DNA from 4 places in the Streptomyces sp. AN091965 genome. Region 1 is predicted to be linked to each of the others. Evidence: riboswitches for the same ligand, from Rfam matches in the RefSeq annotation. Region 1 holds a riboswitch; each other region holds the start of a gene.
The links. A riboswitch is a leader RNA that binds a small molecule or an ion and turns the genes downstream of it on or off. The one in region 1 is predicted to bind cobalamin.
Positions count from the first base shown of each region.

Region 2: linked by a shared signal. The riboswitch ahead of MQV74_RS27255 (ribonucleoside-diphosphate reductase subunit alpha) and the one ahead of metE (5-methyltetrahydropteroyltriglutamate--homocysteine S-methyltransferase) in region 1 are both predicted to bind cobalamin.
Region 3: linked by a shared signal. The riboswitch ahead of MQV74_RS13090 (ABC transporter substrate-binding protein) and the one ahead of metE (5-methyltetrahydropteroyltriglutamate--homocysteine S-methyltransferase) in region 1 are both predicted to bind cobalamin.
Region 4: linked by a shared signal. The riboswitch ahead of cobN (cobaltochelatase subunit CobN) and the one ahead of metE (5-methyltetrahydropteroyltriglutamate--homocysteine S-methyltransferase) in region 1 are both predicted to bind cobalamin.

Region 1 is NZ_JALDMY010000001.1:8,932,271-8,935,772, forward strand. It holds gene metE (5-methyltetrahydropteroyltriglutamate--homocysteine S-methyltransferase) at 1-1,880, opposite strand, end outside; cobalamin riboswitch at 2,043-2,259, opposite strand; gene tsaD (tRNA (adenosine(37)-N6)-threonylcarbamoyltransferase complex transferase subunit TsaD) at 2,386-3,450, shown strand; gene MQV74_RS36685 (GNAT family N-acetyltransferase) at 3,450-3,502, shown strand, end outside.
Region 2 is NZ_JALDMY010000001.1:6,382,215-6,385,716, forward strand. It holds gene MQV74_RS27255 (ribonucleoside-diphosphate reductase subunit alpha) at 1-2,335, opposite strand, end outside; adenosylcobalamin-variant (AdoCbl-variant) riboswitch at 2,482-2,580, opposite strand; gene MQV74_RS27260 (hypothetical protein) at 2,913-3,502, opposite strand, start outside.
Region 3 is NZ_JALDMY010000001.1:3,122,952-3,126,453, reverse strand. It holds gene MQV74_RS13100 (AraC family transcriptional regulator) at 127-999, shown strand; gene MQV74_RS13095 (VOC family protein) at 1,005-1,451, shown strand; cobalamin riboswitch at 1,475-1,660, shown strand; gene MQV74_RS13090 (ABC transporter substrate-binding protein) at 1,810-2,823, shown strand; gene MQV74_RS13085 (FecCD family ABC transporter permease) at 2,820-3,502, shown strand, end outside.
Region 4 is NZ_JALDMY010000001.1:5,323,559-5,327,060, forward strand. It holds gene cobG (precorrin-3B synthase) at 1-571, opposite strand, end outside; cobalamin riboswitch at 617-771, shown strand; gene cobN (cobaltochelatase subunit CobN) at 838-3,502, shown strand, end outside.

The DNA of each region.
Region 1 (3,502 bases):
GCGGCGCGCAGCGGCAGCGTCTCGCGCAGCGCGGGCTCGTCGACCTGGATCACCGACGTGCCCGCCGCCTCCAGGTCGTTCACCTCGTCGCGCAGGGCGAGCGCCACCTGGCGCGCGGTGTCGCCGAGCGGCTGGTCGTCGCGGACGAACGACCACGCGAGCATCGTCACCGGGCCGGTCAGCATGCCCTTGACCGGCCGGTCGGTGAGCGCGTTCGCGTACGAGGTCCAGCGCACCGTCATCGGCTCCGGGCGCGAGATGTCACCGGCGAGCACCGGCGGCCGCACATAGCGCGTGCCGTACGACTGGACCCAGCCGTGCCGGGTCGCCAGATAGCCGGTGAGCTGCTCGGCGAAGTACTGGACCATGTCGTTGCGCTCGGGCTCGCCGTGCACCAGGACGTCGATGCCCGCCTTCTCCTGGAAGGAGAGCACCGCCTGGATCTCGGACTCGATGCGCTCCTCGTACGTGGCCGCGTCGATCCGGCCCGCGCGCAGGTCGGCGCGGGCCGCCCGCAACTCGGTGGTCTGCGGGAACGAGCCGATGGTGGTCGTCGGGAGCAGCGGCAGGCCCAGGCTCGCGCGCTGCGCGGCGGCCCGCTCGGGGTAAGGCTGCGCGCGCCGGGCGTCGGCGGGGGTCGCGGCGGCGGCGCGGGCACGCACCGCCGGGTCGTGGGTGAGCGCGGAGCCCGCGCGCGAGGCCAGGTCGGCGCGGTTCGCGGCGAGTTCGGCGGCGATGGTGTCCGGGCCCTGGGACAGCCCTCGGGCCAGGGTGACCAGCTCGGTCGTCTTCTGCCGGGCGAAGGCGAGCCAGCGGGCGACCTGCGGGTCGATGTCGCGCTCGACGGCGGCGTCCAGCGGCACGTGCAGCAGGGAGCAGGAGGCGGCGACGTCCACGCGGTCGGCCAGCCCGAGCAGGGTGCCGAGGGTGCTGAGGGACTTCTCCAGGTTGTTGATCCAGATGTTGCGCCCGTCGACGACACCCGCGACCAGGCGCTTGCCGGGCAGGCCGCCCGCCCGCGCGAGGTCGCCGAGGTTGGCGGCGGCGGGCCCCGTGAAGTCCACGGCCAGTCCGTCGACGGGCGCCTTGGCGAGCACCGGGAGCGCCTCGCCGAGCCGGTCGAAGTAGGAGGCGACGAGCAGCTTCGGGCGGTCGTCGAGCGCGCCCAGGTCGCGGTAGGCGCGGGCCGCCGCGTTCAGGTCGGCGGGCGTGCGGTCCTGCACGAGCGCGGGCTCGTCCAGCTGCACCCAGGCGGCGCCCGCCGCCCGCAGGTCGGCGAGGACCTCCGCGTACACCGGAAGCAGCCGGTCCAGGAGGGTCAGCGGTTCGAAGCCCGGGTCGACGTCCGGCGCGGGCTTGGCGAGCAGCAGATAGGTGACCGGGCCGACGAGCACGGGGCGTGCGGCTAGGCCGAGCGCGAGCGCCTCCCTCACCTCGGCGACCTGCTTCGTCGCGTCCGCCGCGAAGACCGTGTCCGGGCCCAGCTCCGGCACCAGGTAGTGGTAGTTGGTGTCGAACCACTTGGTCATTTCCAGGGGCGCCACCTCCGCGGTGCCCCGGGCCATCGCGAAGTAGCCGTCCAGCGGGTCCGCCGCGACGGCGGCGCGGTGCCGGGCCGGGATCGCCCCGACCATCACGCTGGTGTCCAGGACGTGGTCGTAGTACGAGAAGTCGCCGGTCGGGACCTCGTGGACACCGGCGTCCGCGAGCTGCTCCCAGTTCGTGCGGCGCAGCAGGGCCGCCGTCTCCCGCAGGCCCTCGGCGCCGACGCGGCCCTTCCAGTAGCCCTCGACGGCCTTCTTCAACTCCCGGTCTGCGCCCTGACGGGGGTAGCCGTACACGGTGGCCCGTGCCGCCGCGGCTGCGGACTTGTCTGTCACAGAACTCTCCTTCGCGAGCAATGTCGTGTGGGTCCCGGGACGATCGGGAGCGCGAAGGAGGAACAGACCGGCCGACCGGCCGCGGCCGTCGATGGCCGCGCGCCTGTGCCCGATGTGTACGCCGACCCGCCCACGAGGTCACCGGTGAGCCGCGCACGCCGGGGCGCGCACGGGCAACGGGCAGGTCTTCGGACTCGCGGGCGAGACCTCCGAGGAGGTCACCTACTGGCCGTCGCTTCCCGGGTCCGTGCCGGACCCAGTGCGTATGACGGCGGTCGTTCCCACTCACCGCTGCGGGGCAGTCCCGGATTCCCACCGGGTTCCCTCTTACGACGCCACTGCCTGGCGGGCAGGACGAACCAGTCGCGCCGCAAGCGTATGTGATGAACCCCTGTCCAGGGGAGGGGGGAAGGCAGCGGGCGCGGCTTATTGCACATTGATTGCAATTACTATGGAGGTGCAGTAGCCGGGCCGGTCGGCACGTGGAAGAAGCGGGAGTACACGCATGGCACCTCCTCGGATCGTTCTGGGGATCGAGTCTTCGTGCGACGAGACCGGGGCAGGTCTCGTGCAGGGCGGGCGGCTGCTCGGGCACGCCGTCGCGTCCAGCATGGACGAGCACGCCCGCTTCGGCGGCGTCGTCCCCGAGATCGCCGCCCGCGCCCACGTGCACGCGCTGAACCCGGTGGTCCGCCGCGCCCTCGACCGGGCGGGGCTGCGGCTCGGCGACATCGGCGCCGTGGCCGTGACGACCGGTCCCGGGCTCTCCGGCGCCCTCCAGGTCGGCCTCGCCGGGGCGAAGGGCCTCGCGTACGCGCTCGGCGTCCCGCTGTACGGCGTGCACCACCTGGCCGGGCACGTCGCCGCCGACACCCTGGAACACGGGCCGCTGCCCGACCCGTGCGTGGTCCTCATCGTCTCCGGCGGCCACACCTCGCTGCTGCTCGTGCGCGACCTGGCCCGGGACCCCATCACCCACCTCGGCGACACCCTGGACGACGCGGCGGGGGAGTGCTTCGACAAGGTGGCCCGGGTCTTCGGCCTGCCCTACCCGGGCGGTCCGGCCGTCGACCGCGCGGCCCGCGAGGGCTCGCCGGACGCCGTCGCCTTCCCGCGCCCGCTGACCGGGCCGCGCGACGACCCGTACGCCTTCTCGTTCTCCGGTCTGAAGACCGCCGCGGCCCGCTGGGCCGAGAGCCACCGGGGCGGCGAACTGCCGGTCGCCGACGGGGCCGCCGCGCTCCAGGAGGCCGTCGCCGACGTCCTGACCCGCAAGGCGGTCGCCGCCTGTACCGCGCACGGCGTGGGCACCCTCGTGGTCGTCGGCGGCGTCGCCGCCAACTCCCGGGTGCGGGCCCTCGCCGAGGAGCGCTGCCGGGCCGCGGGGATCACCCTGCGCGTCCCGCCGCTGGGCCTGTGCACCGACAACGGCGCGATGATCGCCGCCGTGGGCGACCTCCTGGTGCGCGCGGGCGCCGAGCCCGCGCCCCTCGACGTGTCCATCGACCCCTCGGCGCCACTGGAGCACGCCGCGCTGCACCCCACCGCCCGCGTCGCGAGGGCCGCCTGATGGCCGCCGTCGTGCACCGCCTCACGGGCCCCGGCCTGCTCGCCCACCGCGA
Region 2 (3,502 bases), 2.6 Mb from region 1:
CGGGGGCGGCCGCGGCGGCGGAGCCCCCGGCGGCGCGGGCGATGCGCGTCGCGGGGCGCGAGCGCAGGTAGTACGTGGTCTTGAGGCCCTGCTGCCAGGCGTAGGCGTACATCGAGGAGAGCTTGCCGATGGTCGGCGTCTCCAGGAACAGGTTCAGGGACTGCGACTGGTCGAGGTACGGCGTGCGCGCGGCGGCCATGTCGATCAGGCCGCGCTGCGGGATCTCCCAGGCCGTGCGGTACAGGTTCCGCACGTCGGCGGGCACCCAGGTGAAGCCCTGCACCGAACCGTTGGACTCACGCAGCGCCTCACGGGTCTGCGCGTCCCAGACGCCGAGCTCCTTGAGGTCCTGCACCAGGTAGGAGTTCACCTGGAGGAACTCGCCGGACAGCGTCTCGCGCTTGAAGAGGTTGGAGACCTGCGGCTCGATGCACTCGTAGACGCCCGCGATGGACGCGATGGTGGCCGTCGGGGCGATGGCGAGGAGCAGCGAGTTGCGCATGCCGACCTTGCCGATGCGCGTCCGCAGGGCCTCCCAGCGCTCGGGCCAGGCCCGCTCCGTCTCGTAGTGGTCGGGGTGCAGGACGCCGCGGGCCGTGCGGGTCTTCTCCCAGGCGGGCAGCGGCCCGTGGCGCTCGGCGAGGTCCGCGGACGCCTCGTACGCGGCGAGCATGATCCGCTCGGCGATCCGCGTGGAAAGGGCCTTGGCCTCGGCCGAGTCGAAGGGCAGCCGCAGCTGGAAGAAGACGTCCTGCAGGCCCATGGCGCCGAGGCCCACCGGGCGCCACTTGGCGTTGGAGTTCCCGGCCTGCTCGGTCGGGTAGAAGTTGATGTCGACGACGCGGTCGAGGAACGTCACGGCGGTGCGGACGGTGGCGTCGAGGCGCTCCCAGTCGATGTCCCCGTCGGCCACGAAGGCACCGAGGTTCACCGAGCCGAGGTTGCACACGGCCGTCTCGCCGTCGTCCGTGACCTCCAGGATCTCCGTGCACAGGTTGGAGGAGTGCACGGTGTGGCCGGGCTCGGCGGTCTGGTTGGCGGTGCGGTTGGAGGTGTCCTTGAAGGTCATCCAGCCGTTGCCGGTCTGCGCGAGGGTGCGCATCATGCGGCCGTACAGATCGCGGGCGGGCATGGTCTTCTGCGCCAGGCCCTCGGCCTCGGCCGCGCGGTATGCCGTGTCGAACTCCTCGCCCCACAGGTCGACGAGCTCGGGCACGTCGGCGGGGGAGAACAGCGACCACTCCTGGTCGGCGGCGACCCGGCGCATGAACTCGTCCGGGATCCAGTGCGCCAGGTTCAGGTTGTGGGTGCGCCGGGCGTCCTCGCCGGTGTTGTCCCGCAGCTCCAGGAACTCCTCGATGTCGGAGTGCCAGGTCTCCAGGTAGACGGCGGCGGCGCCCTTGCGGCGGCCGCCCTGGTTCACGGCGGCGACGGAGGCGTCGAGCGTCTTCAGGAACGGCACGATGCCGTTGGAGTGGCCGTTCGTACCGCGGATCAGCGAACCGCGCGAGCGGATGCGGGAGTACGACAGGCCGATGCCGCCCGCGTGCTTCGACAGGCGCGCCACCTGGTGGTAGCGGTCGTAGATCGAGTCCAGCTCGTCGAGCGGCGAGTCGAGCAGGTAGCAGCTCGACATCTGCGGGTGACGGGTGCCGGAGTTGAAGAGCGTCGGCGACGAAGGCAGGTAGTCGAGGCGGCTCATCAGGCCGTACAGGGCGGCGACCTCGTCGAGGGCGCGCGCGGAGTCGTCCTCGGCGAGACCGGTGGCCACGCGCAGCATGAAGTGCTGCGGGGTCTCGATGACCTTGCGGGTGATCGGGTGGCGCAGCAGATAGCGGCTGTGCAGCGTGCGCAGGCCGAAGTAGCCGAAGCGGCGGTCGGCGCCGTCGGCGAGCGCGGCCTCCACGAGGCCGTCCAGACGGGTGCCGTGCAGGGCCGCGAAGTCGGCGGTGCGGTCGGCGATCAGGCCCTCGCGGTGGCCGACCGTGACGGACTCGGAGAACGACGTGACGCCCTGCGAGGCGGCTTCCTCGCGGATGCCGATCGTCAGGAGCCGGGCGGCGAGCCGGGAGTACGCGGGGTCCTCGGAGATGAGCCCGGCGGCCGCCTCGGTGGCGAGCTCCCGCAACTCCGCCTCGTCGGCCTTCGCCGAGCGGCCGCGCAGCGCGGCCGCGGCGACGCGTCCGGGGTCGGCGTCGGGAAGGTCGGCGGTGAGGTCGGTCAGGGTGCGCAGCAGGGCGGCGCCGGGCCCGTCGGTGGACGGGGCGGACTGCTCGGCGTGCTGCTGACCGGCTTCGGCCTGCGCTGACGCGGGCTCGGCGGGCGCGATGGTCACGTGGTGCTCTCCCTCGCTCGGCTCTGGGCATCGAGGCGGGCGAGGGCACACGGGCGCGACCGCGCGAGGCGGTACGTACGCCGCGTCCACCAGCCCATGTCCACGAGGCCCGGACGTCTGCACCCGGGCCGGGCGGCACGGGTGCGCTGTCGGCAGGTCCTCGGACTTTGTGGGTACGCAAATGCGCACACGTACACCGTTGCGGGACAGTTCCGGACTTCCACCGGATTCCCCTGCGGCGACAGCGAGGACGAGCATACATCTTGTGCCGGGTTTCGGTGGCGCCCCTAGATGTTGTGTCGGAGGTGACCGTTCCCTCACGGGGTGTGGTCGCTCGGGAGCACGTCGGAGCGTCAACTCGCCGGGGAGAAAGGGCAGACCGGGGGCCGGAAACCGGGCCTGGAGCGGGGTGGGGAGGGCCTGGCGCGGGGCCCGGCGCGAGGCAGGGAGGGCCCGCGCGGGGCCCGGCGCGGGCGGTGCGCCGGTGGACCGCCCGCCCGCGTTCGGCGGACCGCCAGCCCGCGTTCGGCGGACCGCCAGCCCGCGTTCGGCGGATCGGCCGCCCGCGTCCGGTGGGTCAGCCGCCCGCGCCCGGCGGGTCCTGCGGCGCGCCGTCGCCGTTCGGCGGCAGGTCCCCGCGCTCCACGGGGCGGCCCGTGTCGCCGCCGTCCGTGGGCAGGCCCTCGGGGTCGGCCGTCTCGGGCAGGGTCGCGTCGAGTTCGCGGTCGTCGGCGCGGTGGGCGGCCTCGGCGGCGGCGCGCAGCACCTCGCGGCTCACCGCGTCGCGGTCGGCGGAGAGCTGGACGCGCAGCCCGTTCTCCGTGCGGACGTACTCGTGCCGGGAGCCCGTCAGGCGGTACCAGCCCTTGCCGTCCTTCTCGCAGCGCGTGGCGACGGGCCGGACCGTGCGGCAGTTCCCGTCGGTGACGGTGCCCCGGTCGACGGAGAGTGTGAGCTGTGCGCCGCCCTCGTCCCGTACGTAGGTGGACTGGAAGCCGTAGTCGCCGATCACGCCCACCGACTGCCGGGCCAGCTCGAAGCCGTCGGCCTCCGTCACGTAGACGTGTTCCACGACGGTCTGCGCCGCCTCGGCGCGGGCCTTCAGCTCGGCGCGGTCCGGCGGTGCCGCGCTGTCGAGGCTGTCCGAGCCGCAGCCGGTGAGGGCGA
Region 3 (3,502 bases), 5.8 Mb from region 1:
AGCGCGCGGAGCCGATTCCCATGATCGATGTCACGGTGCGTGGCGGGCATGGGACGCGGCGGAGCGGGTAGTGGCGGGGGCACGCGCGCGGCCGCGCCCGGCTCCTCGCGCGGTCACAATGGACGCATGGACACCGCCCGCCGCGAGTTCGTCCGCGCCCCGCTCCCGCCGGAGCAGGGCGGCAAGGTCGTGTCCGCCGTGGGCTACCGCACGAGCGGCGAGACGCCGGGTCTGCACCGCGGCCTGCCGTCGCCGTATCTGACGCTGATCTTCTCGTTCGACGGGCCCGTCGTCACCGGCTCCACCGCGGAACAGGCCACCGGGCCCGACGCCGAGCGCACCGACATCGTCGTGGGCGGCCTGCACCAGAGCCCGGCGTACGTCGTGCAGCCCGAGCACCAGGCGGGCATCCAGCTCGCCGTGCACCCGCTCGCGGCCCGCTCGCTCCTCGGCCTCCCGGCCGCCGAGCTGACCGGACGGCTCGTCACCGACGGCACGGACGTCCTCGGCCGGATCGCCGCCGGCGTCCGCGAGCGGCTGTGCGAGGCCGACGGCTGGGACGAGCGGTTCGCCTGCCTCAACGCCTACTTGGCGCGCCGCGCCGCCGACGCCGAGCGCCTCGCCCCGGTCCGCCCCGAGGTCGCCGAGGCCTGGGCGTGGCTCGCCCGGCACCGGGGCGCGGGCACCCTGCGGGGCCTGGCCGCGCACGTCGCGCTCAGCGAGCGCCGCCTGACGGCCCTGTTCCGCGCCGAGACCGGCGTGACGCCCAAGCAGGCCGCCCGCCTGATGCGCTTCCAGCACGCGAAGGCGCGGGTCGTGCGCGCGGTCGTCGCGGGCGCGCCCGCCGACCTCGCCCGCGTCGCCGCCGACTGCGGCTACTACGACCACTCCCACCTGGTGCGCGACTTCCGCCAGTACACGGGCGCGAGCCCGAGCGCCTGGCTGGCCGAGGAGTGCCGGAATATCCAAGCCGGGGGACACCGCGACGGCGAAGACTGAGGGACATGAACACCAGCGAAGCGGTACAGAGCAGCCACACCTCCCCGAACCCGCGCACCCCGGACGTCTGGCCCACCTTCCAGGCCCACGACGCCCCCGCCCTCATCGACTTCCTCGTCACCACCGTCGGCTTCCTGCGCACCGCCGTGTACGAGGACGGCGGCCGCGTCGCCCACGCCCAGCTCGACTGGCCCGAGGGCGGCGGCGTCATGCTCGGCTCGTACGACCCGCGGTCGGCCGAGTGGTGCCTGCAGCCGGGGACGTTCGGCGCGTACGTCGTCACGGACCACGTCGACGCCCTCTACAGCCGCCTCAAGGAGGCGGGCGTAGAGGTCGTCCGCGAGATCGAGGACCAGCCGTACGGCAGCCGCGAGTTCGCCGTCGCGGACCCGGAGGGCAACAAGTGGTCCTTCGGCACCTACCGCGGCGAGCCGCACCCCGAGCAGGGGTGACGTCCTCCCGGCCCGCGGCGGGGTGATAGCTTGCGCACGCCAGTCGCGCCCGCACCCGGGCCAGGGAATCCGGTGGGAATCCGGAACTGACGCGCAGCGGTGAGGGGGACGGGCGGGACCAGCGGCCACTGGATGTCACGGACATCCGGGAAGGCGGCCCCGCCCGGACGAACCCGAGTCCGAAGACCTGCTGGCACCGCCGACCGCGCGCCGGGCGGCGGGGTTTCGCAGACCAGGCTCCGCGCATGAGCCATGAGACCCGGGAAGACCTGTGCCTCCTCTCGTCCCTCGCGCACGCCGCGCGGCCGCCCGCCCCCGCAGTGCCGCCCCCGGTGCCCGCACCGCCCCCGGGCCGCGCCTGACCGCCCTGCTCGCGGCGGGCGGCCTGCTCCTGCTCACCGCCTGCGGCGGCTCGGCCGAGCGGAGGGACGCGGGCGCCAAGGCCCCCGGCTACCCGGTGACCGTCACCTCCTGCGGCGAGAAGGCCGAGGTCACCTCGCCGCCCGAGCGGGCGGTCTCCCTCGACCAGGGTTCCACGGAGATCCTGCTCTCCCTCGGCCTCGCCGACCGCATGGCGGGCACCGGCACCTGGACCGACCCGGTCCTGCCCGGCCTGAAGAAGCAGAACGCGAAGGTCGAACGCCTCGCCGACCGCTACCCGTCCCTGGAGAAGGTCCTCTCCAAGGAGCCGGACTTCGTCAGCGCGTCGTTCCTCTACACCGTCGGCAAGGGCGGCGTCGCCGACCGCGCCAAGTTCACCGAGCTCGGCGTCCCCGTCTACGTCTCGCCCACCGACTGCGCGGGCAAGGACAACGGCGGCGACGGCGACGGCACCCGCACCAAGACGCTCACCATGGACACCGTCTACGGCGAGATCCGCGACCTGGCCCGGGTCTTCCACGTCCAGGCGCGCGGCGAGCGCCTCGTCGCCGACCTCAAGTCCCGCGTCACCCGGGCGAAGCGGACGCTCAAGTCGTCCGACGCGTCCGTCCTGTACTGGTTCTCCGACTCCAAGGCGCCCTACATCGCGGGCTGCTGCGGCGCGCCCGGCGTCATCACGCGCGCCCTCGGCGTCCGCAACGTCTTCGCCGACACGCGCGCCGAGTGGCCCCAGATCAACTGGGAGACCGTGGCCGACCGCGACCCGGACGTCCTCGTCATCGGCGACCTCACCCGCAAGGCCCAGTCGGCCGAGAGCGCCCGCCAGAAGATCAGGTTCCTGGAGTCCAACCCCGTCACCAAGAACCTCACGGCCGTGAAGAAGAAGCGGTACGTGCTGCTCAGCGGCCAGGCCCTCAACCCGACGATCCGCACGGTCGACGGCATCGAACAAGTCGCGGCGGGGCTGCGCGCGTTCGGCCTGGCGCGGTGAGCACCGCCGTGCGCGAGCGGACGCGCGGCTCCCGGCGCGGACGGCACGGCGCCGGGCGCGCGGCGCTGCTGTGGGCGGCGGGCCTGGTGGCCCTGCCGCTGTCGGTGGCCGTCGCCGTCACCATCGGCCCGGCCGACATCTCCGTACCGGACGTCTGGGCGGCGGTGGCCGCCCACCTCGGCTGGGGCGAGGCCGAGCTCACCCCGCTGCGCGACGGCATCGTATGGAACCTGCGCATGCCGCGCACCCTGCTCGCGGGCGTCTGCGGGGCGGGCCTCGCCGTGTGCGGCGCGGTCCTCCAGTCGCTCCTGCGCAATCCGCTCGCCGACCCCTTCGTCCTCGGCGTGTCCTCAGGGGCGTCCACGGGCGCGGTGGCGGTGGTGGTCCTCGGGGTCGGCGGGGGAGCGGTGTCGGTCTCCGGCGGGGCGTTCGCCGGAGCCCTGTGCGCGTTCGGCTTCGTGCTGCTCCTGAGCCAGGCGCTGGGTGCCACGACGGACCGCGTGGTCCTGTCCGGGGTCGCGGCCATGCAGCTCTTCTCCTCCCTCACCTCCTTCGTCATCCTGACGGCCGCCGACGCGGAGACGACGCGCGGCGTCCTGTTCTGGCTGCTCGGCTCGTTGAGCGGGGCGGACTGGACGGACGTGGTGGTGTGCGCGGCGGTCCTCGCCGTGGCCCTGGT
Region 4 (3,502 bases), 3.6 Mb from region 1:
CCGGGTGCGGCGTACCGAGACCGAGCAGGGCCCGGCCGCCCGCGGCCGCCCGTACGGTCACGTCCGCGTCCAGCCCGGCCACGTCCCCGCGCCCGTCGTCGAGCGCGAACAGGAACCGGCCCGAAAGGCCTCGCGCCGCCTCGCTCGCGCACAGCGCCGCGTCGAGGGCCGTGAGCCAGGGCTGCACGTCGCCCGCGCCCCGGCCGTCGAGGCCGGACAGCGGCGAGGCCACGACGTTGCGCACCCGCTCGTGACCGGGCGAGGGCAGCAGGCCCGCGGCGCCGAGCAGCGCGGCGAGGGCCGCGCCGCAGCCGTCCGCGAGGCCCCGCAGCTGGACGTTGCCGCGCGAGGTCAGATGGAGGTCGCCGTCGCCCAGGTCCCGGGCGGCCGTGGCGAGCGCCTCGGCCTGGCGCACGGTCAGGACGCCGCCGGGCAGCCGGACGCGCGCCAGGGCCCCGTCGTCCGCCGCGTGCAGCCTGAGGCTTCCGGGGCAGGCGTCGCCGCGGTCCCGTGGGGCCGCTGTGGCCTGCGGGGACGGGCGGAGGGGAGCCGTGGACATGGCGGCGAGCATACCGACCATCACACTGCGGAAGCGCCCTGCCTCAATCGCCCGACGCTTACTATGCTCAGCAGTGGATCACCCGATCCACCATCGCCATGACGGCGACAGGGGAGGAAGCCCGGTGCGATTCCGGCGCGGTCCCGCCACTGTGAGCCCGGCCCCGTGAGGGGGCGGGCGAGCCAGGAACTCCCTTCTCCGCACGCCCGGCTCCGGCCGGGCAGGAGAGACCCACTCACCACCCGGGGCGCGGACACCCCGAGGAAGGCCGACGCCGCATGCAGCACACGACCGGGCCCCGCATCCTGCTCCTGTCGACGTCCGACACCGACCTCCTCAGCGCCCGCGCGGCCACGGGCCCGGTGACCTACCGGTTCGCCAACCCGTCCCGCCTCCCGCTGGACGACCTGCCCGGCCTGCTCGACGGCGCCGACCTCGTCGTCGTACGCCTCCTCGGCGGCATCCGCGCCTGGCAGGAGGGCCTCGACCTGCTGCTCGCCGACGGCCGTCCCGTCGTGGTCCTCAGCGGGGAACAGGCGCCCGACGCCCAGCTGATGGCCGCCTCCACGGTCCCCGTCGGCATCGCCGCGGAGGCGCACGCCTACCTCGCGCACGGCGGCCCCGCCAACCTGGAGCAGCTCGCCCGCTTCCTCAGCGACACCGTCCTGCTCACTGGCCACGGCTTCGATTCGCCCGCGCCCGCGCCGACCTGGGGACCCCTGGAGCGCCCGGCCCCGGCGGGCGAGGGCCCGACGGTCGCCGTGCTCTACTACCGCGCCCACCACATGAGCGGCAACACCGCCTTCGTGCACGCCCTGTGCGACGCCGTCGAGACGGCGGGCGCCCGGCCGCTGCCGCTGTACGTGGCCTCGCTGCGCGCCCCCGAGCCCGAGCTGATCGACGCGCTGCGGGCCGCCGACGCCATCGTCACCACCGTCCTCGCGGCGGGCGGCACCAAGCCCGCCGAGGCCTCCGCGGGCGGCGACGACGAGTCCTGGGACGCGGGCGCGCTCACCGCGCTCGACGTGCCGATCCTCCAGGCCCTGTGCCTGACCGGCTCGCGCGCCGCCTGGGAGGAGAACGACGAGGGCGTCTCGCCCCTGGACGCCGCCAGCCAGATCGCGGTGCCGGAGTTCGACGGCCGGCTGATCACGGTGCCGTTCTCCTTCAAGGAGATCGACGCGGACGGCCTCCCGGCGTACGTCGCCGACCCCGAGCGGGCCGCCCGCGTCGCCGGGATCGCCGTGCGCCACGCGCGCCTCAAGCACATCCCGGCCGCCGACAAGCGGATCGCCCTCGTCCTGTCCGCGTACCCGACGAAGCACTCCCGGATCGGCAACGCGGTCGGTCTGGACACGCCCGCGAGCGCCGTGGAGCTGCTGCGCCGACTGCGCGCCGAGGGCTACGACTTCGGCGACGCCGAGATTCCGGGCCTGGTCTCCGGCGACGGGGACGAGCTGATCCGCGCCCTGATCGAGGCGGGCGGCCACGACCAGGACTGGCTCACCGAGGAGCAGCTGGCGAAGAACCCGGTCCGCATCCCGGCCGCCGACTACCGGCGCTGGTACGCCACGCTCCCCGAGGAGCTGCGCTCGGCCGTCGAGGAGCACTGGGGCCCGGCGCCCGGCGAGATGTTCCTGGACCGCAGCCGGGTGGGCAGGGGCGGCGACCCGGACGGCGACATCGTCCTGGCCGCGCTCCGGTTCGAGAACCTGCTGATCCTCATCCAGCCGCCGCGTGGCTTCGGCGAGAACCCCATCGCGATCTACCACGACCCGGACCTGCCGCCCTCGCACCACTACCTGGCGGCGTACCGCTGGATCGCGGCGGCCGCCGCCGACGGCGGCTTCGGCGCCGACGCGATGATCCACCTCGGCAAGCACGGCAACCTGGAGTGGCTGCCCGGCAAGAACGCGGGCCTGTCCGCCGCCTGCGCCCCCGACGCGGCCCTCGGCGACATCCCGCTCGTCTACCCGTTCCTGGTCAACGACCCGGGCGAGGGCACCCAGGCCAAGCGCCGCGTGCACGCCACCCTCATCGACCACCTCGTCCCGCCGATGGCGCGCGCCGACTCCTACGGCGACATCGCGCGCCTGGAGCAGCTCCTCGACGAGTACGCGCAGATCAGCTCGATGGACCCGGCGAAGCTCCCGGCCATCCGCGCCCAGATCTGGACCCTCATCCAGGCCGCGAAGCTCGACCACGACCTGGGTCTTGAGGACCGCCCCGACGACGACGGCTTCGACGACTTCCTGCTGCACGTCGACGGCTGGCTGTGCGAGGTCAAGGACGCCCAGATCCGCGACGGCCTGCACGTCCTCGGCGCCCCGCCGGCCGGTGAGGATCGCGTCAACCTGGTCCTCGCGATCCTGCGCGCCCGCCAGATCTGGGGCGGCACCACGGCCCTGCCCGGCCTGCGCGAGGCCCTCGGCCTCGACGAGTCGGCCGCCACGCGCACCACGGCCGACGCGGCGGAGGAGCAGGCCCGCGCCCTCGTCGTGGCGATGGAGGAGGCGGCCTGGGACCCGGCTGCCGTACCCGCGGTGGCGGCCTCGGTCGCCGCCGACCGCCGCGACCAGGTGACGGCCATCCTGGAGTTCGCGGCCAGCGAGGTCGTGCCGCGCCTGTCGGCGACCACGGCCGAACTGGACCACGCCGTGCACGCCCTGAACGGCGGCTTCGTCCCGGCGGGCCCCTCGGGCTCCCCGCTGCGCGGCCTGGTCAACGTCCTGCCGACGGGCCGCAACTTCTACTCCGTCGACCCCAAGGCGGTGCCGTCCCGGCTCGCCTGGGAGACGGGCCAGGCCCTGGCCGACTCCCTCCTGGAGCGCTACCGCGCGGACAACGGCGAGTGGCCCACCTCGGTCGGCCTCTCCCTGTGGGGCACCAGCGCGATGCGCACCGCGGGCGACGACGTGGCCGAGGCCCTGGCCCTGCTCGGCG